Fodinicola acaciae: one gene and its partner. The protein of the gene in region 2 interacts with the protein of the main gene of each other region in a pairwise test. Links are inferred from orthologs where the notes say so. Each region holds a gene or a part of one and is shown on either strand. Other genes may lie near its edges. The genes, in order: lpdA and pcrA.

Region 1 (14,550 bases), on a different replicon or contig from region 2:
TCCAGGATCACGCCGGACCGGCCGGACACCTCGCGCCGGCCGAGCACCGAAAACACCACCGCCGGGTCGGTCGGCGCCAGCGCCGTGCCGATCAGAAGGGATATCATCCAGTCCAGGCCGAAAATCGCGTGCGCGAGAAAGGCGACGGCCGCTGCGGTGACCAGGGTGCCAGCGGTGCCGATCCAGACGATCGCGCCGGCCGCCGACCGCAGCCGGCGCCGGCCGATGTGCATGCCGCCGTCGAACAGGATGACCACCAGCGCGACCGTGACAATGCGCTGAACGGTCTCGATCGGGATTTTCTGCAGCGATGGCACCAGATCGGACGCCACCGCGGCGCCGATGAGGAAAAGCGCCGGCGCCGGCACGCGCAGCCGCGCGCTCAGCCGGTTGGAGAGCACCGCGAGCAGGACCGCCGCCGCCACCAGGCCGGCCATGATTCCAAACGGCGTTACGTCTTCCACTCCAGTCCCCCCAGCCGACGAGTCATCCTGCTGCCGACCAGGCTTCCCGGCTCACCGTTGGTCAACCTTAGCCGAAAGCCGCCGCGTGGTCGCGAGCCCATTGCCGGAAGGTGAGCGCCGGCCGGCCGGTGACCTCGGCCACGGTCGTCGTGACGGCGACCGGCTCCATCTGCTCGTACGCGTCCAGCAGAACGTCCACAAAGGACTCGGGAAAGCCGTCGGCCAGCATCTGCGCGCGAGCGTCGGCGCGCGGGATTTCCTGCCACCGTACGTCCCGACCCAGCGCCTCGCCGATGAGCCGCACCTGCTCGGCCTGTGACAGCACTTCCGGACCGGTCAACGGATAGATCGCCGAGTCGTGGCCGTCGTCGAGCAGCGCGCGCACGCTCACCGCCGCGATGTCCTTCTCGTGCAGCATCGGCAGCGCGAGGTCACCGTACGCGCCGCGTACGACATCACCGGCACGGATCTGCGCGGTCCACCACAACGCGTTGACCGCGAAAGTGCTCGGCTGCACGTACGTCCAACGCAGGCCGGACTCGCGCAGCAGCTGGATCTGTTCCGGCGGACCGAAACCGACGACGCCGCCGGAGCCGAGATAGACGACTTTCGGGACCTGTTTGGCGATCACGTCCAGCACCTCGCGCGCCGCGTCGGCGTTGTGCAGTGGCCAGACCAGAAACACGGCGTCCACATCGGACAGTGCCGGCTCCAGCGAGGTCGGAATGGCGAGGTCGCCGACGGCCAGGTCGACCGGAACGACCGCCCGCGGGCTGCGGCTGAGCGCGCGCACGTCCGCGCCTTCCGCGACCAGCTGCGCCACCACTTCGCGGCCGACATTGCCGGTCGCGCCGGTCACCAGAATTCGCACGGTTTCTCCTTGGTCGTGTCGTCGTCACGACCAAGGTTGCGAACACTGTGCCCCGATGCGCCAGAAAGGCATACGGATTCGCAAGAAAATGGCTGAGATAGCTTGCCTGTGACGTAATCCGTCAGACCCGGCCGCGCACGTGCGCGGCCGGGTCCGTCGGTCACTTCGCCAGCATCGGTCCGAAGTCGGTCCGGTGGGCCTGCAGGTTCACCGTGCCGTTGTTGTCACCGGAGACGTGGACGACGCTGGTGGTGCGCCGCATCGTGCCGGCCGGGACGGTGCGGACGTTGGGTCCGAGGTTCACCGTTCTGGTGGCCAGATGCATCGCGAACACGTCCTGGGGCGCGTCGTCGGGGCCAGCGGCCGCCGCGACGTAAACGTTCTTCGTGCCGTTGGCATTCTCCAAAATGAAGGCGATGCCACGGTCGGTCGGTGTGCTCATCCGTTCGTCCTTTCGCTGTCAACACTCACTTTCTCGGCCGCCGGTGGGGCTGAGGCGACCAGCGGGTCGGCGGACGCGGCCGGTACGCCGAACATGATCTGCCGCCAGTCACCCCGGTAGGGATAGATCCCGCAGCTGGTCTGGATGCCCAGCCGTGCCGGCAGCCGGGCCGCCATGATGTGCGCGTTCACCTTCCCCATCTCGTAAACGTCCTCCAGGTGCCGCCACAACGTCACGCTGAGCATGGTGCGCTCGCGCCAGAGCACGACCGCCTTGCCGCCGACGAAACCGGTGGCGTGCCGGCGGACCTGCCGCTTTATCCGCACGTGCAGGAAAAGCAGCACGAACAACCGGCTCACCGACGGGCACGCGAACCGGGTGATGACCACCTGGCCACGCCGGTCACTGACCCGTTCGCCGTTTTCCATCGCTCACGCTCCCAACATCACGTACGCGGCGACGCCGACCAACGCGACACCGCTGGCTCGGCGGACCCAGTGAAACCACGACTGGCGGAAATCCCCCAGCCGGGCCGGCCCCCGCAGCTGGAAGACAATGCTGCGGCCCACGACCATGAGCACCGTCACGGTCGTCATCCCGCACAGCGTCCACCACGAGGCGCCCGGCGCGAGCAGCACCAGACCGGTCAGCGCCACCCAGGTCAGTGACGTCGATTTCTGCGTGGTGAACAGCAGCGAGAGGTCGAATCCCCAGACCACGCCGAGCTTTCCCGGCGGCATGGTTTTCAGGTGTTCCACCGGCACCTGGCGCCAGACGTGCGGCGTACGGGCGGCCAGGTCGAGCAGCGCGAAAAGCACCAGGAGAACGCCGGCGATGATCTGCCTGACCAACGACGGGATCAACCAGACCGCCAGCGAACCGACGGCGAAGACAGCGGTCGCCAGCACAGCCGACGCCACCATGCCGCCGATCCAGAGACCGGCCAGAAACCTCGCGCCCCGCGCCTTGCTGCGTTTGAGCATCGGACCGGCGACCCCGGCCATGGACTGGCCTCAAGGGCTGAAGATCTGCAGGATCGCCGCCACCCCGCCGATAATCAGCCAGGTCGCCATGGATCAGTTGTAGCGGCAGTCAGCGGCCGACAGCACATCTCCCGGAGTTTCGCAGCAGGAGCAGTGCAAGAAGCCGCCGCTGGCGGTGCAGTACCAGATGTAGCCGGCGTGGGCGTGGCAGTAGTCGTACGAGGTGTTGGGCGGGTAGTTGTAGAGGTTGCAACAGGCCGGCCGGCCCGCGTCGGCCGGAGACGCGCTCGCCGCGGCCGCCTTGTTGGGGCGGCCGAAAAGCCCTGCCGACACGGCGACACCGGCCGCGCCGATGGCCGTCAGGACCCGCCTCCTGAGCATCTTCTTGCCGGTCACCGCGGCGACCGGGCCTTCTGGTGCTGTCATGAGACTCCTTCCAATACCTTGGAAATCTGGCCAAGAAGAGGTTGGACCTTGCTGAACGTGTACGCCTCGACCAGCACGCCACGCTGGAAGCGCAATGCCGTCGGGCTCATCTTGACGCCGAAGTTCGTCGCCATCCACGAGCCGCCTTCGTCGACGTGGTGCGGCAGGTGGTCGAGCCCGTAGTGCTCGACGAAGTCCACCCCGACCGGCGCCGCCGCGCATGACACCACGATGCCCACGTCGCCGAGGGTTTGCCGCGTATAGCTGGAAAGCTCCTGCGCGACGTTGGCGCAGGTGGTGCAGATCGAGCTGAGCACCAGGACGGTCGCGGCCGGGCGGTCGGCCAGGTGTGCCAGCCCCGCCGGCCATTCCTGCGCGGTGGCGCCGGCCGTGAAGTCGGAGTACGGCGTGACGTGTTGCTCCTCGCGCGCCTCCGGCACCCGGCTGGAAAGCTCGCCGACCATCGCGAAAAGCAGCACCACAGCGGCGGTCAGCACCAGCAGGGCAACCGCACCCAGGATCATCATCATCCGGCCGGCTCCTCTCGATTGCGAACGTTGTCAATAATGCGCAGCAGGTGTCCGCGATTGGCCCACATCAGCCATCCCGCGGAAAACACCGTGGTCAACAGTGCTGTCGTCGCCACGAAAGTTTCGTCGTACGCGCCCATCCACAGGCTGACGGCCGACACGACGACGAACACCAAGCCGGTGAGGACGTTTGCCATGCCCAGCGGTTTTCCGTTCTGCGTACCGAAACAACCGCAGGGCTCGCTGCTTCCGGTGACCAGACCGGCCAGCCCGAGCACGGCAAACAACAGGCCCAGCGTGCCGGCGAGCACCAGCCCGGCCGGCCTGACCGGCGGCAACACGACCGCGAGCACGGTGGCCAGCTCCGCGACGGCGGTCAGTTTTGTCAGCCAGCGCAACGACTCGGCCCGCAGCGGCAGCACCTCGGCCAGCGCTTTAGCGCTAATCCCCGGTCGTACGATTTTGGCGGCCCCAGCCTGCAGGAACATGCTGAGGACGCCTGCGTTGGCGATTGCCAACACAAGCCCGAAAAGACTGATGCCACACCTCCGGTCCTCCCATGGCGGGAAATCCGCCGGAACGAGGGGGTGTCATATGGGTAGATGAGTCGCAGATCAGTGTCAAGAGGATCTGTCGCAAACTTTGATTCGAGCATGAAAAAACCGGCCAACACCGAAGTGCTGGCCGGCTTTTTACCGTCTCTTTGTCAGGCGGCCTGCGCCTTGTTGTAGAGATTCTGAGCGTCCGCACCGAAATACGGTCCGAACATCCAGATGGAGACCAGGTTGATCTTGTAGCTGTTCACCGAGTTGAGCAGCCCGGTGCCGGTCGACTCGTTGAAGCTCCGGAACCACGGACCACCACTCGCGCCACCGGTCATGTCACAGGTCATGCCGATGCCGTCGCTGATCAGCGCGTTGAACGTGTTGCCGCTGCAGTAGATCATCTTGGTGCCGTCGTACGGGTCGGCCGCCGGCCAGCCAAACGCGTACATCGCCGCGTTTTTTGCCTGGTTGAAGGCCACACCCTGGCCACCGACCACGTCGGTCAGCGACTTGCCGTTGAGCTGGTTGACCACGGCGGCGCCGACGTCGTAGTTGATGTCCTCGCTGGCGACCCACTGCGGCGTCGACATCGTGGCCCGCGCCGACCAGGTGCCGTAGGGCGCGTTTCCGTTGTTGTAGGCCGGAACGAAGGTCCACTTGGTGTGGAAGTTGCCGCCGAGCTTGACGCAGTGCCCGGCGGTGATGACCACGCTCTTGTTGCCGCTGGTCACCGCGTTGCCGCTGCACGACGCGTTACGCGGAGTGCCGGCGTCGTTGTAGACGAAGAAAACCCGGCCGGCGGTGTGCACCACCGCGCCGCCACCGGTCCACGCGCCGCCACCGGACGGGAACGCCTGCGGTTGGACCACGCCACCAACCGCGGTCGGCCGTACGGTCGCCGGCCGGCCGGCCGCGACCTTGCCGCTGATCTTCTTGGTCGTACGCGCCAGCAACTGGTCCATCGGGATGGCGGCACGCATCCGCGCCGGCGTCCAGTAGGCGGAGACCTTCTCGGCCTGCGCGTTGGTCACCGCCTGGGGGTGCGCGATCCCCGAGTCCGCCGACGCCGGCGCCGGCGCGAACAGTCCGCACGCCACCAACGTGCTCGCCGCGAGCACCGCACCGCTTCGCCAGTGTCTTCGCAACATAGGCACCACCTTCTCTGCCGACCGGCGCATCAGCCCGGTCATCCACCGGAACCACCGCACGAATCGGATATGACCCGTTTGGTGCTAGCGAGCGTCCAACCGTTCGGCCCCGGTGACCATCGGCCGTACGGCCAGGAAGAGGGGAATTAAAGAACGATTTACAGGACGCTGGCGATGTCGGCGCTGGTCAGGAAACGGTCGGCCAAACCGAAAATTCTGTCAATGCGACGATTTGGCTGGTCGCATCCGGCCCGGACAACCGGACATAACGCGCATTGACCGGCTCGTCGAGTGTGATCTTCTCGAAGCCGCTCTCCGGTCGTACGGTCTTGCGCTGCGTCCAGTGCACACCGTCGTCGCTTGTCGACACCGAGACTTGAGCGATTGAGATGCCGCGCGCGAACACCGTGCCCACCGGTCGCGACGCGCCGAGATCGATCCACACGGCGGTGTTGGCCCGGCATGGCGGCGCGCTCGACGTGCCGCCGCTCTCGCATTTCTGCACGGTGATGTTGTCGTCGAAGCGGCCGTTGGTGACCGGGCACGGATCCAGCCGCACCGGCGCCTTCTCCCCCTGCACGAAACACGCCGCACCGCGCGACTCCGGCGCGCCCGGACCCGCCGGCGCGGCGATGGCCTGCGACCGGTACGTCGTGTCGAAGCTGGTGTCCGGACCATTCGTCGACATCGTCGTGGAGACACGGAAATCCGCGCGTACGTCCTCCAACGCTCGCGGATCGACACTGTCGCCCGGCGACGCCGGCTGGCGCCACACCTGCGCGTCACCGGCGGTGAACTCGGCGAAGTACGACCGGCTGCCGGTCAACCGCGACCAGATGAGGGTGCCGTCGGTGGCGGCGTACAACCGGCTCGGTCGCCAGAAGGTCAGATCCGGCATCCGCAGGTCCGTACGCTGGATCTGGAAGTCGGTCTCCAGGCCTGGCCCGGACGGCCCGGACAACCTGGCGGCCAGCGAGAATCCGCTTGCCTCACCGAAGAATCCGCGTACGTCGTCGCCGCGCATGCGGAAGTGATAGACGCCGTTGCCGTCCGTACGCTGCTGCTGGAGTGTCTTGCAGATCGGCAGGCCGTTGTCGCTGAGGCAGGTCAGCAGGGCCGAGCCGGCGGTCAGGCCGACGGTCAGCACCTCGGCCGGGTCGGGCGTACGGAACAGGCCGACCTGCAGGCCGCTCGCCGCCGCGCCGCCAGGCTGGAACAGGCTGCCGTGCAGGTCGACGGATGCCTTCGGGTCGACCTTGCTGGCCGCACAACCGGCCAGTGCCACCACCAAAACCGCGGCCATCGCGGCACGTACGCGCATCCGCGGCATGCTATCAGCCGCTGTCGAGGGTGACGTTTTAGCGATCAAATAGCCGGAAACGTCACCCTCGATGCGGTTTCTACAGGTTGATCATGTGGCCGGCGAGGCCGTGGATGGCCTCCTTGACGGCTTCGCCGAGGGTCGGGTGCGCGTGTACGTTGCGGGCGACCTCGTGCACGGTCAGATCCCACTGCTGCGCCAGCGTCAGCTCCGGCAGCAGCTCGGTGACGTCGGGCCCGACCAGGTGCGCGCCGATGATCTCGCCGTACTTGGCGTCGCTGAGGATCTTGACGAATCCGCTGGTGTCGTTGAGGCCTGGAGCCTTTCCGTTGGCGCTGAACGGAAACTTCGCCACCTTGACGTCGAAGCCCTGCTCCTTGGCCTGCGCCTCGGTCCAGCCGAAGCTGGCGATCTGCGGCTGACAGTAGGTCGCGCGCGGGATCATGACGTAGTCGAGCTCCATCGTCTCGGCGTTGCCGATGGTCTCGGCGGCGATGATCCCCATCGCCTCGGCGGCATGCGCCAGCATCAGTTTCGCCGTGACGTCACCGATCGCGAAGATGTGCGGCACGTTCGTACGACACCGGCCGTCGACCTCGATGGCGCCACGGTCGGTCAGCTTGACACCGGTGTTTTCCAGGCCGTAACCGGAAACCCGCGGCGCGAAACCGATCGCCTGGAGCACCTTGTCGGTCTCCAGCACCTGCTGCTCGCCGTTTTTCGAGACCGTCACGCGCACTTTGTCGCCGCTGTCGTCGATCGACTCGACGCGCGTCGAGGTGAGCGTGTCGATGCCGAGCTTGCGATATGCCCGCGCCAGCTCCTTGGAAACCTCGGCGTCCTCCAGCGGCACCAAACGGTCGAGGAACTCCACGATGGTGACCTTCACGCCGTAGCTGTTGAGCACGTACGCGAACTCCACGCCGATCGCGCCGGCACCGGCGATCACGATGCTCTCCGGCAGCGTGTCGGACAGGATCTGCTCCTCGTACGTGACGACCCGCTCGCTCAACGAGGTGCCCGGCAGCAGCTTGGTGGTGGAGCCAGCGGCGATGATGCAGTTGCCGAAGGTCACCGTCTCCTCGCCACCGTCGGCGAGCTTCACCCGCAGCGTGTTGGCGTCGGTGAAGGTGCCCCAGCCGGTGAACTCGGCGATCTTGTTTTTCTTCATCAGATAGTGCACGCCCTTGACGCGGCCGTCGGCGACCTGGCGGCTGCGCTCGTACGCCTTGCCGTAGTCGACCGACACCGTGCCGTCGACCTCGATGCCGAAGGTCTTCGCCTCGTGCTGGAAGATGTGCGCCAGCTCGGCGTTGCGCAGCAGCGCCTTCGACGGGATGCAGCCGACGTTGAGGCACACCCCGCCCCAGTATTTCTCCTCGACGACGGCGACCGAGAAGCCCAGCTGCGCGGCCCGGATGGCGGCCACGTACCCACCTGGGCCAGCACCCAGGACAACGACGTCAAAGTGTTGAGTCACAGGCCGGATGATATTTCGCCGGACCGGCCGCCGCTCATCCTGGCCCGCGCCGGGGAGGGGTCCCCGCCGCCGCTCGTACGATCGCCGCGTGACCGTACGACTCGTCGCCGTCCTCGCGGCGCTCGCCGTCCTCGCCGGCTGTGGATCAGCGCCCAAGCCGAAGCCGTCCCCGTCACCGACCGGGCCCAGTCCGGCGCTGGTGTCGTGGTCCAACGCGTACTGCGGTGCGACCAAGGACCTCCGGTTTCTGGTGTACACGCTGCCGAAAGGCTTCGACATCAAGTCCGAGGCCGACCGGCCGAAGGCGGCGGCCGCTCTGCAGACCCTCGACACCAAGCTCACCGCCACCGTCGCGGCGCTGAGAAAACTGCCGAAGGCGCCGGCGCCACGCGCCAACACGCTGGCCGCCGGCGAGCTGAGCTTCTACGCCGGCCTGCTGGCGAAGGTCACCGAATACCGGACGTTGCTGCCACGAGCTCCGCTGTCGTACGCGCAGTCGGCGCTGACGTTGACCGAGCTCGACCTCTCGCAGCACACGCCGGCGGTCGAGACCGACAGCGTGCCAGGCCTGCGCGCAGCCATGGACGCCAGTCCCAACTGCCGCCTGTCCTGACCGGAGTAAGACTGGAGGCATGCATCCTCTTCGATTCGGCCTCAAGCTGAGCCAGGGCGCCACCATCGACACGCTCAAGTCCGTCTGGCGGATCGCCGACGAGTCCGGCTTCGACCACTGCTGGAACATGGACCACTTCGCCAGCCTCGGCCAGGACGACAAGCTGGACATCTTCGAGGCGTGGACCGCGCTCGCCGGCATGGCCGCGCTGACCAGCCGCGTACGCATCGGCTGCTCGGTCACCGGCAACACCTACCGGCATCCGGGCGTACTCGCCAAGATGGCGGTCACCGTCGACCACCTCTGCGGTGGGCGGCTGGAGTTTGGCATCGGCTCGGCGTGGGCCGAAAACGAGCACACCATGCTGGGGCTGCCGTTTGGCACCGCGCGCGACCGGGCCGACTGGTTCGAGGAGTCGCTGAAGATCATCACGTCGCTGTGGACACAGCCCCTGACGACCTTCGAAGGCCAGCACTACGAGCTGGAGAACGCGATCGCCGAGCCAAAGCCGGTGCAGAAACCGCATCCGCCGATCTGGATCGGCGGCAGCGGCCGCAAACGTACGCTCCGGCTGGCCGCCGAATACGCGGCCGTGTGGAACGCCGCCGGCGGCGAGCCGGAGCAGGTCGCCGAGGCGGCGGCGGTGCTGGACCAGCACTGCGAGGACATCGGACGCGACCCGGCCGACATCCGGCGGTCCGTACAGATCCGCTTCGACTCCGCCGAGCAGGTGCTGCGTGCGGTCGAGGCGTTCGCCAAGATCAACGTCACCGAGCTGCTGTTGATCGTCAACCGCGACCCGGTGCGCCAGGCCGAGGAGCTGGCCGCCCTGCTCCCCCGCCTCCGCACCCTCGGCTAGCCGGTTTTTCGCCGCAGGGACTCCTACCTGCACCTGGCGCACGTAGGGAGCTAGCGACCGTTGAGGTAGGCGAGGACGGCGAGGACGCGGCGGTTGGTGTCGTCGGACGGGCCGATGCCGAGCTTGGCGAAGATGTTGGCCGAGTGCTTGCCGACGGCGCCCTCGCTGACGTACAGCCGCGCCGCGATCGCCGCGTTGGAGCAGCCTTCGGCCATCAGCGACAGCACCTCGCGCTCGCGTGGCGTCAGCGCGGCCAGCGGCTCGTCGCGGGAGTTGCTGGCCAGCAGCTTGGCGATCACCTCGGGGTCCATCGCGGTGCCACCGGCGGCCACCCGGCGTACGGCGTCGATGAACTGGTCGGCGTTGAACACGCGGTCCTTGAGCAGATAGCCGATCGCGCCGGACCCGTCGGCCAGCAGCTCGCGCGCGTACAACTGCTCCACGTGCTGCGACAACACCAGTACGGGCAGGCCCGGCCTCTCCCGGCGTGCGTGCAGCGCGGCCTGCAGGCCTTCGTCGGTGAAGGTCGGCGGCAGGCGTACGTCGACGATCGCCACGTCGGGATGCTCGTCGGCCAGCGCACGCTGCAGCTCCGGCCCGCTCGCGACCGCCGCCGCGATGTCGAAGCCGTGTGCCGACAGCAGATGCGTCAGGCCGTCTCGGAGGAGGTAGAGGTCCTCGGCGAGAACAACACGCACGGCAGCTCCAGTGTCACCAGGGTCGGACCACCCAGCGGACTACTCACGGTGACCCTACCGTCGAAGGGTCCCAGCCTGCGCTGGATGCCACGCAGGCCGGTGCCGATGTCCGGATCGGCACCGCCTTTTCCGTTGTCGCGTACGGAGATCCGCAGCTCACCGTCGTGATGCTCGATGTCGATGCGCACCTCCGACGCGCCCGAGTGGCGGACGGCGTTGGTCAGCAGCTCGACGACGGCGAAGTACGCGGCGGCCTCCAGCGGCGGCTCGGCGTGGCCGTCCAGGTCGGCCTCGACGCGGACGGCCAGCGGCGTGTCGAGCGCGACGGCACGGATCGCGTCGACCAGGCCACGCTCGGCAAGCACAGGCGGATGGATGCCGCGTACGAGGCTGCGCAGCTCCGCCAACGCGGTCGCCGATGTCTCACGCAGCTGCGCGACCAGCTTCTTCGCCGCGGCCGGATCGCGGTCGATCAGCGCCTCGACCGCACCGAGCGTCATCCCCATCGCGACCAGCCGTGCCTGCGTGCCGTCGTGCAGGTCGCGTTCGATCCGCCGCAGCTCGGCGGCCTGCGTGTCGGTGGCGGCCGTACGCGTCTCGGTCAGCTGCTCGACGCGCGCGGCCAACTGCTCGCGCTCGGCGAACAGCCGCGCGCTGGCGGTCGGTGCCAGCAGGACGGTCAGCCATCGCGTGTGCAGCCGCTGGATCACCGGTGTGGCCGCGAACCCGGCGATTACGAGCACCAGGCCGATCGTCATCGCGAGCCATGACGAGCCGAACAGCTCGCCATAGAACGGCTGCGGCCGCGAGCCGAAAAACATCGCGAACGACGGAAAGAACAGCCCCCATCCGCCATAGCCGATCAGCGCCACCGGCGGCAGGTTGAGCAGGCAGCCGATCACCGGCTGGCAGGCCAGCCAGAACAGGTCGCGCCAGGTGGCCGGATCTTCGGCGTACGCGCGCGAAACGCTGGCGAAATCGGTCCACCAGGAAGCCGTACGCACCGTCTGCGGCGCCGGGCCGTACGGCCGCGGCACACCGGCATAGCGGCGGAAGAAGTCCGGCAGCGGCCGCACGGCGACCAGCAACCGTACGGCCACCAGCGGACCGGTGAACACCAGGACGACCACCGCGGCGGCCAGCACCACCAGCGCGACCAGCGAGCCAACCAGGAAGGCGGCCGATCGCAGTGTCGCCAGCAGGCAGCGGCCAAACCAGCGGCGCCATGCCGCGCCGCGCGCCGCCGCTGCCGGTGTGGCCGGTCCGATCATGAACCGCGTCCAGCGGCCGTGCAGCCGCAACAGTGCCGGCGCGACCAGCCAGCCGGCGACCGCTGCCGGCACACCGAGAATCCATTGCCACGACAGGAAAAGACTGGCCACGCCGTAGGCGAGGAGCGCGGCCGGCAGTCCGGCGATCACGCTGCCGACGACCGGGTCGGCCAACAGCCAGCCGATGTCGCGCCAGGTCGCCGGGTCGGTCCAGATCCAGTGGCTGTGCTGCTGGAAGTCCGGCACGCGAGCCGACCGGAACGGTCGGCCGTACCGCGATCGATAGAGCCCGTCGGCGCTCGGCTCGGTCGGTCGTGGCCGGGGCCGATATGGCTCGGCGGCCGGCGCCGCCGACCACTGGCCGGCGAGCCGTCGCGCGAGCGTGGCCATCCATCGGCTGCGGTCGAAGACCGGTGGAAACACGAAGATCATGCCGACGCAGGCGGCCAGGATGGCGATCGCGTGCGCCGCGGCCAACAGCACCTTGACCGGCGTGAGTGCGAGCAGCGCCGCACCGCGTAGGACCGCGCGCGCGTTGCTCGTCACCAGCTTCACGCACTCAGTCTGGTCCACGGCCGTTTCGTCCGCACTGGGCCTGGGGTCCTGCCGGGGGTGGGCCTAGCACCACCCCACCTCGGAGCCCAGACGCATGTTGGCCGGCGGCCGGCGTTCGTACGTTCGAGTCATGCTGAAATCGCGTTTCCGTCCCGTCATCGGCCTCGTCGCCGGCTATGTCGTCGTCAGTTTTCTCGCGCTGGTCGTCGCCGTCATCTGGAGCGACAATCCGGCGCTGGTGACCGACGCGGTGTGGATCCGCGGCGGCATCGTGGCCGCGACGTCCCTGCTGATGCTGCTTTTCACCGTACGCGCCGCACGTGCTTCCAAGCGCGATTTCCTGCGGCTGCGGATCGTCTCGGCGGTCATGGTGGTGGCCATCGCGGTGCTCGTCTCCATCCCCGGTTTTCTGCCGCTGTGGATGCGACTCGAGCAGGGACTGTGCGGCCTCCTGCTGCTCGGTGTCGTCGTGCTCGTCAATCGTAAATCCATGCGATCGGAGTTCGCATCATGACCGCCGTACAGAGCAAGCCTCGCGGGATCAACCGCGCGATCATCGTCAATCTCGCCATCGATGTCGCGGCACCGGTCGCGCTTTTCTATCTGTTGCGGGCTTTCGGCGTCAATCAATGGCTGGCACTGACTCTCGCCGCGATTCCGCCGGCGGCGCGTGCCGTTCAGAGCATCATCACCAGTCGTAAAATCGACGGCTTGGCCCTTTTCGCGCTGAGCATTATCGCGCTCAGCCTGCTGGGGTCGTTTGTCACCGGAAGTCCGCGTTTCCTGCTGGCGAAAGACGGCTGGATGACCGCGGTCGCCGGCGGCTGGATCCTGCTGACGATCCTGCGTACGCCGTTTATTTTCTCTTTCCTGCGCACGATCCTGACCGGCGAGGCGCTCGAGCGCATGGAGGGCAACTGGCGCGACTCGCCGACTTTCCGGCATTCGATGCGGGTCGCGACCGCGATCTGGGGTGTCGGCCTGGTCTTCGACGCGGGCGTACGAGTGGTGCTCGCGTACACGCTGCCGATCGACCAGGTGCCGCTGATCAGCACGCTGCAGTATGTCGTTTTGTTCGTCTGCCTGGAAGTTGGCACCAGGCTCTATCTGCGCCGCAAGTCCATCCGCGACAAAATCGAATCGGAGTCTTCCAAATGAGCGAGGTAGTGTTGGTGACCGGAGCCGCGAACGGCATCGGAGCCGCGGTGGCGCGCCGATTCGCGCGTAACGGAGCCAAAGTCGTGATCGCCGACATCGTCGACGGCTCGGCGGTCGCGTCTGAGATCGATGGTTTGTACGTACGCACCGATGTCTCCAGTGAGGCCGACAACCGCGCGGCCGTGGCGGCAGCGGTCGAGGCGTACGGCGGCCTGGACGTGGTCCATCTCAACGCCGGCACCGGCGGCGGCGGCGCGCTCGACGACTTCGACCTGACGCGCTTCCGCCGGACCTTCGCCGTCAATGTCGAAGGCATGATGTTTGGCATTCTCGCCGCGCTGCCCACCATGCGACCCGGCGGCTCGATCGTGGTCACCTCAAGCCTCGCCGGCATCGCGCCAAACTGGTTTGACCCGGCGTACTCGGCCAGCAAACACGCCATCATCGGCCTGGTCCGCTCGCTCGCGACCACGCTCGCCGAGTCGAAGATCACGCTCAACGCGATCTGTCCCGGCTTCGTGGAATCCTTGATGTTCCAGGCGATCCGCGCCGAGGTCGTCAAGCACGGTCTCGCGATCGCCGACCCCGACGAGGTCGCACAGGCAGTCGAACAGATCATCGCGGGCGGCGAAACCGGCCAGGCCTGGATCGTCCAGGCGGGCCGCGCACCGGAGCTGGTCACCTTCCCCGAATTCACCCTGCCCCAGGCCTAGCGCCGCTTCCTTAGCAACGCGCACGACTCGCCACCCCACCGCGAAACTGTCGTACTCCCCTGCTGGAATGGCCCCCACCCAGTCACGGGTGGGGGGTGGGTTTGAGGCCTTTCACCTGGCTCGAAAATGTTCGTGGGTGTGCCTCTCGACCCACCCCCCACCCCGACCACTGGGTGGGGGCCATTCTTTGGGTTGGGTACGACAGTTTTGGCGCGGTCTCGGCGTGTCGCGGGTCGTTGGCGTGTCGCGGTCGGAGGGTCGGTGGCGTTGGCCGGCGCACGCAAGGCCACCACGCGTGCGTTCAACGCAAGCATGGCCACCATGCGTGCATCCGGCGGCAGGCGTTCACGCGAGTGGCATGGAGCGCTAAATGCCCGCCTTGACCTTTTGTGTAATGGTGGCATGGGCCCCTTACGTGCGTCTGACGCAAGCATGGCGTCCCTGCGACCATCACTCTGGACGCCACCCGTGAT
Region 2 (14,648 bases):
GGTTTCGTGCTCGACGCGTTCACGCAGCATCCGACCGCGCCGATCCGCGACCCCGACCTGGACCAGCTGACCAACCGGGAGAAGGAAGTGCTGCGGCTGCTGGCGCGCGGCTACGCGTACAAGGAGATCGGGTCGGAGCTCTTCATCTCCGTCAAGACGGTCGAGACGCACGTGTCGTCCGTGCTGCGCAAGCTGCAGATGTCCAACCGCTACGAGCTGTCCCGCTGGGCCGTCGACCGACGCCTCATCTGAGCAGATGGCCGCATGGCCACCATGCTTGCATCCGACGCAAGCATGGTGGCCATGCGAACTTCCGAGCGTTACTTGAGGATCTTGCGCTTGACGAAGAAGGGCCGGATCTTGTCGGCGGTCTGCTTGCCATAGAGCGCACGCGCGGTCGCCACGACGTTGTTCGCGGCGGCGGCGAAGGACGTGTCGGGCGCGTAGTAGAACTGCGACTGGATGATCAGCTTGTCGGCCTTCGTACGACCCAGCGCGCGGTTGATGTCCCAGAGCGCTGCCGACCAGATCTCGCCGTCGTCATGCACCTCACCGGTCTTGTCGTCGACTGTCTTTTTGGTGTCGACGCGACGCAGGCAGTGTGGAGCGTCGGTGTAGGAGGTGGAGTCCCAGTCCATCACGCACGCCGGGTCGTAGCCCTTGCCCTGCGGCAGCGACAGCGTGACGGCCAGGTAGTCGCCGAAGCCCTCGCCGATCGCGCCGGCCTCCTCGCTCTCGCCGAAGCCGGGGACCTGGTCGTCCTGCACGGCGTGGCCGTACTCGTGCTGCACGACCTCCACGTCCTCGGCGTCGTCGACGCCGCCGGTGCCGGTGGTGATCTGGTCGACGCTCGGGTCGTAGAAGGAGTTGTCGTCCGGGATCGTGTCGGTCTCGATCTTCTGCGGCTCGGCGTTGACGTCGGTCAGGCCGAGGCTGCGGATGTAGCGCTGCGCCGTGGTGATGGCGTAGTACGCGGACACCTGCTCGAAACCGGCCTTGTCGCGCGTGTAGACGAAAAGATGCGACCTGGAGCTGACCGCGTCCTTGTTGACGATCTTGGCCCATTTGCCGACCAGGTGCGTCTTGTCGGTCAGGTCAGGCAGGAGCTTGAACTTGTACGCCTTGTGGATCGCCGGGTAGTCGGCGTTGTCCTGGTCGGTGAGCGACTGGTTTTCCAGCGCCACCACGGGATTGGGGTCGAAGACCTGGCCGATGCCGTCGTAGTTGTCCGACAGCGGCGCCACTTTCAGCGTCTGCTTGGTGGTCGCGTCCACCAGCGTCTGGATGCTGCCGCCGGTGCCGCGGCTGGTGACCTGCCAGACCAGCCGCGACCCGGGTCCGCCGACCACGCCGAGCCTGGTCGACACGGCGGTCTGCTTGGCCGTCTTGCGGCCGCCGGTCTTGTCCGCCGCACGCGCGTACTGGGTCGCCGCGTCCTGCGCGGTCTGCGCCGCCTGGCCGGCCGGCACGGTCGCGCTGACCGCGACGTTGGCCGGCACCTGCTTGCGCGCGTCGGTCACCGACGACAGGTGGCCGTCCTGGTCCAGGTGTTTGGCATACCAGCCGTTGACCACCGGCAGCCCGCGATAGGTCTGCTGGAACCACTGGTGCGTGCCGAGCAGCGACGTACGGCTGCGGATCAGGGTCAGGCCGTCGGTCGCCGGCGGCGCGGCCGCGGCCGGCAGGCCGCTCGCGACCAGCGCGGACACGGCCGCCGCCGCGACGACGGCGACGCGGCGGGCAGTGGGTGGACGCATACGGTTTTCCTCTCGGCAGCGGACGGTCAACGCACTTTATCCGCCGGAGGACAGGACAAAGGTTAAGAATTCCAAAAATAACGTCATGAGACGGGGACCGACGCCGGCCATCCGGGCTGAACGGATGGCCGGCGCCGGGGCTGGTCAGCGGACGGTGAAGTCCGCGGTCAGTGCGTCGACGACGACCTGGTAGCCGCCGGGCAGGACGCGTGGCACGCCGGCTCCGTCGACATCGCCGGTCGTCACCGCCAGCTGTTTCGCGGCGAACGGCACGGTCACGGTCTGCGCGGCACCGGGGTCAAGGGTGACGCGCGCGAAGCCGATCAGCTGCCTGGCCGGCATCAGCACCGGACTGACCGGACGGTGCAGGTAGACCGGCACCACGGCCGTACCGGCCCTGGACCCGGTGTTGCGTACGGTCACCGACGCCGTCGCCGTGCCGGTGCGCGAGATCGCCGGGGTGACCGTGAGTCCGGACGTGGCGAAGGTCGTGTATGACAGGCCGAAGCCGAACGGATAGGCCGGGTCGTAGGTGTTGGTGCCGTTGGCCGGCAGGGTCTGGTAGGACATCGGCTCGTCGGCGGCGACCTTCGGCCAGGACACCGGCAGCTTGCCGCTCGGGTTGGCCTTTCCGTACAGCACGTCGGAAATCGCGTGTCCGCCTTCGGTGCCGGGCAGCCACGACTGCACGATCGCGTTGGCGTCGGCGACCGCGCCGAGTGCGCGCGGCCGGCCGGTCATGATCACCACGATCACCGGTTTTCCGGTCTGCTGCAGCGAATCCACCAGCTGCTGCTGTGCCGTCGACAGCGACGGATCGCGTACGTCGCCGGGGCCTTCGGCACCGGGTTTCTCACCGAGCACGACCACCGCCGCGTCGGCGCTCGCCGTCTTGCTGACCGCGTCGGCCGCGTCGGGCGCGTACGTGACGTTGTCGCCGGCGGCCTCTTTGAGCGCCTGCAACGGCGTCACGACCGGCGGCTTCGGCGTGTTGTCGTCGGGGATTCCCTGCCAGCCGATCGTCCAGCCACCCATCTGCTGGCTGAGGTTGTCGGCGCTGTCGCCGGTCAGCACGATCTTGCTGGACACGCTCAGCGGCAGCACGTTGTTTTGGTTGCGCAGCAACACAATTGACTCGGTCGCGGCCTTGCGGGCGAGCGGCCGGTCGGCGTTGAGGACGGTCTGGTTGGCGGTGTTGGGGTCGACGTACGGATGGTCGAAGAGGCCGAGCGTGAACTTCAGGGTGAGGATGTGGCCGACCGCCTCGTCGATCCGCGCCTGGCTGATCCTGCCGGCGTTCACGTTGGCGATCACGCCTTGCGTGAAGGCGGCCGCGTCGGCCGGCTCCATCGCCATGTCGACACCGGCGTTGACCGCCACCGCGATGGCTTCCTGGTAGGTCGAGACGATGTGATAGCTGCTCGCCAGCTGCGCGATGTCGTTCCAGTCGCTGATCACCACGCCGCGGAAACCGAGCCGCTGGCGCAGTTGGTCGGTGAGCATGTATTTCGAGGAATGCACCGGAATGCTGTTGACCGAGCCGGAGTCCGGCATCACGGTGTCCACGCCGGCGTCGATCTGCGCCTGGAAGGACGGCAGGAAAACGTCCTGGAGATAGCGGATCGGCAGCTGCGCCGGCGTACGGTCGTGGCCGCTGCGCGGTTCGGAATAACCGGCGAAGTGCTTGCCGGTCGCGGTCAGCTCGCCGCTGGACTGCATGCCGGTGACCGCGCCCGCGGCGAGCTGGCCGGCGAGGAACGGATCTTCCGAGTACGTCTCGTAATAGCGGCCCCAGCGTGTGTCGCGTGCGATGTCGGAGACGGGCGCGAAGTTCCATTTCACGCCGGTGGCGACCATCGCGTTGGCGGTCGAGACGCCGAGGTCGCGGGTCAGCGCCGGATCCCAGGTCGCGCCGAGCCCGATCTGGTGCGGGAAGATCGTCGCGCCGGAGACGTCGTTGTGGCCGTGTACGCCGTCGGCGCCGTAGATGATGGGGATCCGCAGCCGGTTGTGCGTCAGCGCGTACCGCTGGATCGCGTTGATCGTCTCGGCCCACGCTTTCGGGCTGTTGTCGGGAAATGCCGTGTCGCCGCCGCCGGACAGGATGGAGCCGGCGTGGTTGGTGGCGAGTACGTCGGCCATGCACGAGTCGACCAGCGGCCCGTTGCCGTAGTCGCAGTTGCCGCGCAGCTTGCCGACCCGGATCTGCACCATCTGCCCGGCCTTCTCGGCCAGCGTCATCCGCTTCAGCAGATCAGCCACCCGCGCCGCGACCGGCGCTTTGGCATCGGTGTAGGCGACCGGCGCCGCCGTGGCACCGCTCATCCCGGCGGTGGCCAGCAGGGCCGCGGTGACCGCGGCGGGCAGCAACAGGCGTCTGTTCACGCTCGACATCGGGCCTCTCCCGGCGATGGTGGAAGCAATAGCCGACCGCAATGTGCAACAGTGATCTAGGTTACGTCAATACCTGACGGAAAATCGGCCCGAATGTCGCTTTCTGCGTTCGACTCTCAACTGAAGCGGTTCAGGCTGCCGCAACTACCCGCTGCAGCCCAAAACTGTCGTACCCAGGTGCCAATCTGGGCCCCCACCCAGATCGGGCGGGGGGTGGGTTCGCGTGGTTACTTAGATAAGTTCAAAGTTGATCTTGAAGTTGCGCCTCACAGAGCTCTTTGACCACTTTGGTCTCTTTGGTCACGCTGGCCACACGATCTCATGCACGCAAGGGGGCCTTGCGTGCGCTGGGCGCACGTAAGGGGGCCTTACGTGCATCGACCAAGCCGACAAAAGCTGCATTTAGCGCTCAAACCATGGAACCAAGATCAACTTTTGATGTACGTAAGTAACCACGCGAACCCACCCCCCACCCGTTGTGGGTGGGGGCCAAAATTGCCAGGGGGGTACGACAGTTTCGGGTTGTAGCGGGTAGTTCAGTGCTCGAAGGGCAGTCGTTCGGCGTGTTGTAGGGCCAGGGCGAGGGCGCCCAGAGCTTCGGCGCGGTTGCCTAGTTGGGTGGTGACGACCTCGGCGAGGGAGGCGGCGCTGGGGATGGCATAGCGGCGGACGACGGTGCGCAGGGGGTCGAGGAGGAGGTCGCCGGCCTGGGCGAGTTCGCCGCCGACGACGATGACCTCGGGGTTGAGGAGGTTGGCGAGGTTGGCGGCGGCGACGCCGATGTGGCGGCCCGCGTCGGCGAGTACGCGGACGCAGCCGGGGTCGCCGGCCTGGGCGCGCGCGATCGCCTCCGGCAGGGTCAGCGCGCGACCGTAGGCCTGCTCCAGCAACCGCAACAGGATCGGTACGCCGGCCAGCATCTCCAGGCAGCCGCGGTTGCCGCAGCGGCAGACCGGGCCGTTCTCGTCGATCGTCGTGTGGCCGATCTCGCCGGCGGTGCCGGCCAGGCCGCGAAACAGCTCGCCGGCGATCACCAATCCAGCGCCGATGCCCGTGGAAGCCTTGATATAAGCCGAATCCCGCTTGCCGGCGCTGGCACCCCAGGTCATCTCGCCCAGCGCACCGAGGTTGGAGTCGTTGTCGACCACGACCGGCAGGCCGAGCCGGTCGCGCAGCACGTCCTCGGCGCGTACGCCGACCCAGTTCGGCAGGATCGACGACGAGCCGACCTCGCCGGTACGCACGTCGACCGGCGCCGGCAGGCCGAGCGCGACGGCGGCCAGCCGGTCGCGTCCCGACTCTCGCAGCGCCTCCTCAAGCAGCCGTACGGCCGTGTCGATGCCTTCGACAGCGCTGAGATCCGCGTCCACCTCGACGAACCGCTCGGCCAGCACCGACCCGGACCCGACGACGACGCGGATGTGCCGGTGGTCGAGGTCGATGCCGGCGGCCACCGGACCGCTGCCGAGCCGCACTTCGTGCGCTCGCCGGCCGTTGCTGGTGCCGATGCTGACCTCGACGGACCCGGTCGCGGTGAGCGTGCGTACGATCGCCGACACCGTCGCCGGCGCGAGACCGGTCCGGCGGGCCAGCTCGGCCTGGCTGGCCGGACCGCGGCGCAGCGCGTCGAGCACGCGGCGAGCGTTGGCGGCCCGCAGGGCGGCGGTCGACGCCGGCATCTCGTTCACCTCGTACGCAGCACGACGAAGGTCTCGGCCGCGCGATCGGACCCCAGGATCGCGGCTCGCTCGCGTACGCGCGCCTCCATCGCATCCGGGTCAGGCAGCTGCGACACATGCGACCGCAGCGCGGCGATCTTGGCGTCGAGCGTGTCGGTGATGTCGACGACGAAGTCCGGGTTGGGCGCGTCCATCAGCCACAGCTCGGACACCGTCCACGGCGGCAGGCCGAGCTCCGGATGCGCGAAGGGGTTGCGCGCGTCCGGATAGATCGCCGCGAAGGCCGCCTCGCCGACCGCCTTGTGGTCCGGATGCGTGGTGCCGAGCCGTGAGTAGTCGCGCTCGATCGCCGGCGCCACTACGCGCTGCGGTCGCACCTGCCGGATCACCCTGGTCAGGTCGCGGCGCAGCTCGTGCGTGACGTAGACGGCGCCATCGACATAGCCGTCCAGGAAACGCACGTCCGTCACGCCGACCGCCGCGGCCGCCGCGCGTTGCTCGGCCTCGCGGATGGCCGGCATCCGGTCGCGCGGCGTGTCGTCAAATCCGCCGGAGTCGCCGCGGGTGACCAGGCAGTACGTGACCTCGACGCCGGCCTTGGTCCATCGCGCGATGGTGCCGGCGGCGCCGAAGTCGATGTCGTCCGGATGCGCGGCGATGGCCAGCACCCGCCGTACGTCCGCGCTCGGCTCGGCGGACTTCGGATAGCTCATGCGGACGAGCGTATGCGGTGGTTACAGCGGGCCGCGGCCGGCTTCCAGGACGAGCATCGCGAGCCGTACGCCGATCGCGCCGACGCCTTTGCGGTAGCGCTCCAGGATCTTCTGCTCGCGGGACAGCACCAGCCGCGGTCCGCCGGCGGCGCGTCTGGCCAGTCCGACCTCGGCGGAGATGGCCGCGCGCTCGTTCCACAGCTCGATGATCGCCGCGTCGATCTGGTCGATCCGCTCGCGCCACTGGCCGAGCTGGTCCTGGTAGGTGGTCTCCTGCGTGTTCACCGGTTCTCCTGTCGGGTTGGTTTCCCCTGGCCCGGCAAGAAAAAGCCCCGGGCCGATGCAGCCTGGGGCGGGTGGTCTGTTCGCGCGTCAGTCCACGGCGGCCGAGGCTCGGTCGCCGTAAAAAAATCGTGCACAGTGCGCGCGCATGCCGTCAGTCTGCCACGAAACCGGCGACTCGCGGAACAGGCGTCCCACAGTGCAGGAAACCGCTGGCCAGCGGCCCGCGCGAAACACGTGCTCCTCCTCGAACGTGTGTCCGGCTCCGGCGCCTACACTGGACGGTGATGAGCACCCTTTTCGAGGTTCCGGTCGCTGCCGAGGAGAAGCCCAAGCGCCGCGGGCTCGATCCGGAGCGGCTGCTGGACGGCCTCAACGACGCGCAGCGCGCCGCCGTGACACATGCCGGTGGTCCGCTGCTGATCGTGGCCGGCGCAGGCTCCGGCAAGACCAGGGTGCTGACCCACCGCATCGCCTATCTGCTGGCCGCGCGCAAGGTGCATCCCGGCCAGATCCTGGCGATCACCTTCACCAACAAGGCCGCCGGCGAGATGAAGGAGCGGGTCGGCGGCCTGGTCGGCAACCGCGCCAGGGTGATGTGGGTGTCGACGTTCCACTCCGCGTGCGTACGGATCCTGCGCGCCGAGGCCAAGACGATCGGCATGAAGAGCAGCTTCTCGATCTACGACGCCGACGACTCGCGGCGGCTGATGACGCTGGTGGCGCGCGAGCTCGACCTGGATCCGAAGCAGTATCCGGCTCGTTCGCTGATCGCCAAGGTCTCCAACCTCAAGAACGAGCTGGTCGACCCGGAGACGTTCACCTCGCAGGCGGCCGGTCCGGCCGATCGTGCGCTGGCCGAGGCGTACGCGGCCTACCAGCGCCGGCTCACCGAGGCGCACGCGCTGGACTTCGACGACCTGATCATGACCACGGTCAACATGATGCGCGCGTTTCCGGCGGTCGCCGAGCACTACCGGCGGCGGTTCCGGCACGTGCTGGTGGACGAATATCAGGACACCAACCACGCGCAGTACGCGCTGATCCGGGAGATCGTCGGCGGCCCTGGCGACGGCATCAAGACCGAGGACGGCGAGGAGCTGTCGCCGGCCGAGCTGTGCGTGGTCGGCGACGCCGACCAGTCGATCTACGCGTTCCGCGGCGCCAGCATCCGCAACATCATGGAGTTCGAGCGCGACTATCCGGACGCGAAAACCATTCTGCTGGAGCAAAACTATCGTTCCACCCAGACGATCCTGTCTGCGGCCAACGAGGTCATCACCAGAAACACCGAGCGCAAGCCGAAAAACCTCTGGTCGGACTCCGGCGACGGCGAGAAGATCCGGCTGTACGTCGCCGACAACGAGCACGACGAGGCGGCCTGGGTGGCCGGCGAGGTCGACCGGCTGTGCGACCAGGACGGCGTGCGTCCCGGCGACGTGGCGATTTTCTACCGTACGAACGCACAGTCGCGAGTTTTCGAGGAAGTCTTCATCCGGGTCGGCCTGCCCTACCGGGTGGTCGGCGGCGTACGTTTCTACGAGCGCAAGGAAGTCCGCGACGCGCTGGCCTATCTGCGCGCACTGTCCAACCCGGACGACACGGTGAGCGTGCGGCGGATCCTCAACGTGCCCAAGCGCGGCATCGGCGACCGCGCGGAGGCGTGCGTGGCCGCGCTGGCCGACCGCGAGCGCATTTCTTTTGGTGCGGCGCTGGAAAAAGCGATCGAGGCGCCGGGCATCTCGACGCGCGCGGTCAACGCGATCGGCGAGTTCGTCGACATCATGGCGCGGGTACGGTCCAAAGTGGACAGTGAGCCGCCGGCCGAGCTGCTGGAGGAGCTGCTGGCCGGCACCGGCTACGTCGCCGAGCTGGAGGCGAGCACCGACCCGCAGGACGAGTCGCGGGTGGAAAACCTGCAGGAGTTGGTGAGCGTCGCGCGTGAGTACGCCGACCGCGCGGCCGCCGCCGGCGACGAGGTGTCGCTGGCCGGCTTCCTGGAACAGGTCGCGCTGGTCGCCGACGCCGACTCGGTGCCGGACGCGCCGGAGGACGGCGAGTCCGGCCGCAGGGCCGGCATGGTCACCCTGATGACCCTGCACACCGCCAAGGGCCTGGAGTTTCCGGTGGTGTTCCTGACCGGCCTGGAGGACGGCGTCTTCCCGCACCTGCGCTCGCTGAGCAACATGAAGGAGCTGGAGGAGGAGCGCCGCCTCGCGTACGTCGGCATCACGCGCGCGCAGAGCCGGCTCTATCTGTCCCGTGCCTTCACGCGTACGGCCTGGGGGCAGCCGCAGTACAACCCACCGTCCCGGTTCCTGGAGGAGATCCCGACCTCGCTGATGAAGGTCGATCGCGAGGAGCCGACCCGCGAGGACCGGTCCAGGTGGAACGGCAACAGCGCGCAGCAGCGGCTCGCCAACCGGGGCATGACCTCGTCGTACGCGCGTCCGGCGCGGTCCCGGTCGGCGTCGGCCGGCCCGGGTGGCCGGGAGATCCCGGTGCTGGAGGTCGGCGACCGGGTCACCCACGACAGCTTCGGGATGGGGACGGTCGTCGGCCTGCGCGGCGCCGCCGAAAAGCAGCAGGCCGAGGTCGACTTCGGCAGCAGCGGCAAGAAATGGCTCCTGCTCCGCTTCGCTCCACTGGAGAAGATCTGAGCTGCTACACCTGCGACCAGGAGGTGGCGCTGGCGACCGCGCCGCCGCGTGAGCGGATCGCGTACGACGGACACTGGCGGGTCGCGCACGTGATCACGTCGTCGTTGCCCGGCTGGCTGGTGCTGATCCCGCGGCGCCACGTCGTCACGGTCGCCGAGCTGACCGACGGGGAGGCCGCGTCGCTGGGCACGTGGCAGGTGCGCGTGTCACGGGCGCTGCACGAGGTGGTCGGCTGCGAGAAGACGTACGTGGCGCAGTTCGCCGAGGCCGCCGGCTTCGGCCATGTGCACTTCCACCTGATCCCGCGGATGCCGGGGTGGGCCGCCGGCGAGCGTGGACCGCAGGTCTTCCGCCGTCTGGGCGTGGCGGCCGCAGATCACGTGCCGGAGGCGGAGATGGACCGGCTGTCCTCGCGACTTGCCGCCGCGCTGGTTTGAGCCGTCGCGTACGCGGGTATCCACCGAACGCGATGGTGACCGAGAGGAGTTCTCAGAGGTTGGTGTTCTCGCCGTCCTTGGCGAGGTTGAGGCCGCGAGCGCGCAGCCACGGGATCGGGTCGGTGGGCGTGCCGTCGACGCGGACCTCGAAGTGGCAGTGCGGGCCGGTCGAGTCACCGGTGCTGCCGACCAGCGCGATCGGGTCGCCGGCCTTGACGCGCTGGCCTTCGTGCACGAGCAGCTTGGAGTTGTGGCCGTAACGCGTGCTGATGCCGTTGCCGTGGTTGATCTCGACCAGGTTGCCGTAACCGCCGTACCACCGGGCGATGCTGATCACGCCGTCATGCGAGGCGACCACCGTGGAGCCGAACGGAGCGGCGATATCGGTGCCGGCGTGCAGGACACCCCAGCGGATGCCGAAGCCGGAGCTGAGTGGGCCCTGTGCCGGCTTGAGCCAGAGATCGGCGGCCTTTGGCTTGGGGGCCGCGGTGCGGCGCTGCGAGCGCGAGGCGCGGTCGACGCGCGTGCTGCTTGGCGCCTGGACCGTCGTGTTGGCGTTGCCCGCGTGTAGGTCGACGTTGGTCGGACCGGCGGCGTTGGTGCTGCCGATGGCCGGCAGAGCAGAGCCCGCGCTGAAGGCCACCACACCGGCGCCGACGACGGCGCTGGTGACCACGATCGCGTACCTGCTCCGGGTGTCGATCGGCGCACGATGGCTGCCGCGATGACGTCCGTGTGGTTTGCGATGGTGCACGTGACACCCTTCGTTCCTCACCCGCTCGGCGTTACAGGTGCGTGCGGGCCCATTTCACGCGCGGCCGTGCGGCGTTAACCGTCTGAGCCGGGGGAAGTCGCGGCGCCGGCCCCTTTCACCGGCACCGCGAAACAGTAGCACTCGTCACCATCCGGACCGTCGCGGGCCGTCGGCGTGTCCGGAAAATCCCTGCCTGACCTGCGATATCGGCATGTCAGCGCAGGCATGTCGAGCAAGATCAACGATCATGCGCGTATCGCATCATCGGCAATGTGAAGAAGTCCTGCGGGGATTCCGCATGTGGCCAATGCCATCCGGCTCGCTGAACGCTCGTTAAGCACGTCGCCGTACCGTTAGGCTGGCGTTGCAGGGACTGGCTGGGAGGTGCGCGATGGCCACGGAGTTGCGGAGCCGGATCCGGGTGGTGGTCGCCAAGCCGGGCCTGGATGGCCACGACCGAGGCGCCAAGGTGGTGGCGCGGGCGCTGCGCGACGCCGGCATGGAGGTCATCTACACCGGCCTGCACCAGACGCCGGAGCAGATCGTCGAGACGGTGATCCAGGAGGACGCCGACGCGGTCGGCCTCTCGGTGCTCTCCGGTGCGCACATGACACTGTTCACCAGGGTCACCGAGCTGCTCAAGGAACGCGGCGCCGACGACGTGGTCGTCTTCGGCGGCGGCATCATCCCGGACGCCGACATCGCCGAGCTGCAGCGGCTCGGTGTCGCGAAGGTCTTCACGCCTGGCGCGGCCACCATGACCGAGATCGTCGACTGGGTCCGCGCGAACGTCGCCTCGCCGGTCGGCTGACCCGGCTCGGGCAAATCGCAGCCGTACGGTCGTGGCTGGGGCGATACTCGGCTCGGAGGAGCCGACGATGCCGGGGATCGAGAAGCCACCACCGCCACAGCCATCGCGCGACGCACTCGTGCTTTTCGCGGGACGCCAGACGCCGCAGTCCATCGCGCTGGCCACCGTGGGTGGCGTGCTCGTCCTGGCGCTCGTCGCGTTCACGCTCGGCGATTCGAGTCGCCCGTGGATCTTCCTGGTGTGCGCGGCGGTCGCCGTCGTCTTCGTCGGCGTGATGGTGTTCCGGGCCAGCAGGACCAAGGCCGACCCGGTGCCGGTCTTCGCCGCGGACCGGCGCGGCGTCTGGTATCGGACCAGCGGACCCGAGCTGGAACACGCGCCGTGGCACGCCATCGGGTCGATCACCGCGTACGGCCGCTATCTGATCCTCAACCCGGCGGCCGGACGGCTGCCCGGCAGCGGCATGTCCGGCCAGGTCACCGTCGCGGTGTGGAACGTGACCTGGGGAGGCGTGCCCAACCCGAGCATGCGGTCGGTCCGGTATGCGCTGCGATATCTCGCCGGCGACCGGGTGGAGATGCTTGGCTGGTGGTGACGAGTGCAATCGGCCACAGGACGCCGGTCGCGTGTCGTACGCCCGATGGCGTGTCGATAGTCTCCGGAACAGTCACCGGCGATGAGGACGAGGCGGTACGGCAGTGGATCTGTACGAGTATCAGGCGCGGGACCTGTTCGCCAAGCACGGCGTACCTGTGCTGGACGGCGCGGTGGCCGACACCGCCGCGGAGGCGAAGGCGATCGCCGAGCGGTTCGGTGGTCAGGTGGTCGTGAAGGCGCAGGTGAAGACCGGCGGCCGCGGCAAGGCCGGCGGCGTGAAGCTGGCCGACGACCCGGCCGACGCCGAGGCCAAGGCGGGCCAGATCCTCGGCATGGACATCAAGGGTCACACCGTGCACCGGGTGCTGATCGCGCAGAGCGCCGAGATCGCCGAGGAATACTACGTCTCCTTCCTCCTCGACCGGTCCAACCGTACGTTCCTGGCGATGGCCAGCGTCGAGGGCGGCGTCGAGATCGAGGTCGTCGCGGCCACCAAACCGGAGGCCCTCGCGAGGATCCCGGTCGACGCGCTGAAAGGTGTCGACGAGGCCAAGGCGCGGGAGATCGCCGAGGCGGCCAACTTCCCCGCCGAGCTGGTCGAGCCGGTCGCCGCGGTGCTGGTGAAGCTGTGGGAGGTGTTCACCACCGAGGACGCGACGCTGGTCGAGGTCAACCCGCTGGTGAAGACCAGCGATGGCACCGTGTTGGCGTTGGACGGCAAGGTCACGCTGGACGACAACGCCGACTTCCGGCAGCCGGAGCACGCGGCGCTGGTCGACAAGGCGGCGACCAACCCGCTGGAGGCCAAGGCCAAGGAGCTCAACCTCAACTACGTCAAGCTGGACGGCGAGGTCGGCATCATCGGCAACGGCGCCGGCCTGGTCATGTCCACGCTGGACGTGGTCGCCTACGCCGGTGAGAAGCACGGCGTGAAGCCGGCGAACTTCCTGGACATCGGCGGTGGCGCGTCCGCCGAGGTGATGGCCAACGGCCTGTCGGTGGTGCTCGGCGACGAGGCCGTACGCAGCGTCTTCGTCAACGTCTTCGGCGGCATCACCGCCTGCGACGCGGTGGCCGACGGCATCGTCAAGGCGCTGGGCATCCTCGGCGACCAGGCGACCAAGCCGCTGGTCGTACGGCTGGACGGCAACAACGTGGTCGAGGGCAGGAAGATCCTCACCGACGCGGCGCACCCGCTGGTGACGCTGGTGGACACGATGGACGACGCGGCCGCCAAGGCCGCCGAGCTTGCGGCTGTGGGGGCCTAGGTCATGGCGATTTTCCTGAATGAGAACAGCAAGATCGTCGTCCAGGGGATGACCGGCTCGGAAGGCATGAAGCACACGCAGCGGATGCTTCGCGCCGGCACGACGGTCGTCGGTGGCGTCAACCCACGCAAGGCCGGCCAGAAGGTCGACTTCGAAGGCAACTCGCTGCCGGTCTTCGGCACGGTCGCCGACGCGATGGCCGAGACCGGTGCGGACGTGTCGGTGATCTTCGTACCGCCGGCGTTCGCCAAGAGCGCGGTCATCGAGGCCATTGACTCGGGTATCGGCCTGGCCGTCGTCATCACCGAGGGCATCCCGGTGCACGACTCGGCGGCCTTCTGGGCGCACGCGGTCGCGACCGAGGCTGAGTCTCCGGGGACACCCCGAACCCCGAGGACGCGGATCATCGGCCCGAACTGTCCCGGCATCGCCAGCCCCGGCAAGTCCAACGCCGGCATCATCCCGGCCGACATCACCGGCCCGGGCTCGATCGGCCTGGTGTCGAAGTCCGGCACGCTGACCTACCAGATGATGTACGAGCTGCGTGACATCGGCTTCTCGACGGCCGTGGGCATCGGCGGTGACCCGGTCATCGGCACGACGCACATCGACGCGCTGCAGGCCTTCCAGGACGACCCCGAGACCGAGTCGATCGTGATGATCGGCGAGATCGGCGGCGACGCCGAGGAGCGGGCGGCGGCGTACATCAAGGAGCACATCACCAAGCCGGTCGTCGGTTACGTCGCCGGTTTCACCGCGCCGGAGGGCAAGACGATGGGCCACGCCGGCGCGATCGTATCCGGCTCCTCCGGCACCGCGCAGGCCAAGAAGGACGCGCTGGAGGCGGCCGGCGTCACCGTCGGCAAGACCCCGAGCGAGACCGCCCGCCTGCTCCGCGACCGCGTCAAGGCTTAGAGGCCGCGCGAATAGGGGAACGACTTCTTAACCTTCTTGTACGGCGCGAAAGTGTCGTACGTGGTTGGTGGAATGGCCCCCACCCAGTGACGGGTGGGGGGTGGGTTAGAGGCCTTTCGCCATGACGAAAATTTTGCGCCATGGGCGTGCCTCTCGACCCACCCCCGCCCCGAGCACTGGGTGGGGGCATTTCGTGCGGCACGTGGCGAGCGCCGGCATTTGTGTGGGGCTCGCCGAGTGACGTTATTTGCCCGGCGTTCGCCGAGCGACGCCTTTTCTGTGTCGCTGAGCGGTGAACGACGTACATCAACCGGCGGTCAACGAGCGCCGGCATTTGTGTGGGGCTCGCCGAGTGACGTTATTTGCCCGGCGTTCGCCGAG

The links.
Region 1: the proteins of pcrA (region 2) and lpdA interact in binary tests that used the Escherichia coli proteins (3 or more experiments, as listed by UniProt). The link is inferred for Fodinicola acaciae from one-to-one orthologs.

The regions. Positions count from the first base shown.
Region 1 is NZ_WOTN01000001.1:1,640,381-1,654,930, forward strand. Bases 6,011-8,934 are described here. They hold lpdA (dihydrolipoyl dehydrogenase), read right to left. Parts: upstream 8,211-8,934; coding sequence 6,810-8,210; downstream 6,011-6,809. Other genes in these bases: GNX95_RS07740 (discoidin domain-containing protein), read right to left, coding at 6,011-6,730; GNX95_RS07750 (hypothetical protein), read left to right, coding at 8,299-8,823; GNX95_RS07755 (LLM class F420-dependent oxidoreductase), read left to right, coding at 8,843-8,934. In the rest of the region: GNX95_RS07695 (cation:proton antiporter domain-containing protein), read right to left, coding at 1-464; GNX95_RS07700 (NAD(P)H-binding protein), read right to left, coding at 532-1,335; GNX95_RS07705 (hypothetical protein), read right to left, coding at 1,496-1,777; GNX95_RS07710 (hypothetical protein), read right to left, coding at 1,774-2,205; GNX95_RS07715 (hypothetical protein), read right to left, coding at 2,209-2,781; GNX95_RS07720 (hypothetical protein), read right to left, coding at 2,854-3,186; GNX95_RS07725 (hypothetical protein), read right to left, coding at 3,183-3,716; GNX95_RS07730 (MauE/DoxX family redox-associated membrane protein), read right to left, coding at 3,713-4,237; GNX95_RS07735 (trypsin-like serine peptidase), read right to left, coding at 4,423-5,409; more of GNX95_RS07740, read right to left, coding at 5,597-6,010; more of GNX95_RS07755, read left to right, coding at 8,935-9,682; GNX95_RS07760 (LuxR C-terminal-related transcriptional regulator), read right to left, coding at 9,733-10,380; GNX95_RS07765 (sensor histidine kinase), read right to left, coding at 10,332-12,206; GNX95_RS07770 (hypothetical protein), read left to right, coding at 12,337-12,720; GNX95_RS07775 (VC0807 family protein), read left to right, coding at 12,717-13,364; GNX95_RS07780 (SDR family NAD(P)-dependent oxidoreductase), read left to right, coding at 13,361-14,077. UniProt on the Escherichia coli protein: Lipoamide dehydrogenase is a component of the glycine cleavage system as well as of the alpha-ketoacid dehydrogenase complexes.
Region 2 is NZ_WOTN01000002.1:652,305-666,952, forward strand. The notes cover bases 6,777-9,798. They hold pcrA (DNA helicase PcrA), read left to right. Parts: upstream 6,777-7,112; coding sequence 7,113-9,485; downstream 9,486-9,798. Other genes in these bases: GNX95_RS18445 (chorismate mutase), read right to left, coding at 6,777-6,828; GNX95_RS18455 (HIT family protein), read left to right, coding at 9,446-9,798. Outside these bases: GNX95_RS18420 (response regulator), read left to right, coding at 1-252; GNX95_RS18425 (M36 family metallopeptidase), read right to left, coding at 321-1,757; GNX95_RS18430 (glycoside hydrolase family 3 N-terminal domain-containing protein), read right to left, coding at 1,902-4,142; GNX95_RS18435 (ROK family transcriptional regulator), read right to left, coding at 4,688-5,830; GNX95_RS18440 (PIG-L deacetylase family protein), read right to left, coding at 5,836-6,543; more of GNX95_RS18445, read right to left, coding at 6,565-6,776; more of GNX95_RS18455, read left to right, coding at 9,799-9,922; GNX95_RS18460 (M23 family metallopeptidase), read right to left, coding at 9,975-10,598; icmB (coenzyme B12-dependent isobutyryl CoA mutase small subunit), read left to right, coding at 11,068-11,487; GNX95_RS18470 (hypothetical protein), read left to right, coding at 11,555-12,082; sucC (ADP-forming succinate--CoA ligase subunit beta), read left to right, coding at 12,186-13,352; sucD (succinate--CoA ligase subunit alpha), read left to right, coding at 13,356-14,267. UniProt on the Escherichia coli protein: A helicase with DNA-dependent ATPase activity. Unwinds DNA duplexes with 3'-5' polarity. Translocates on single-stranded DNA with 3'-5' polarity. Initiates unwinding more efficiently from a nicked substrate than double-stranded DNA.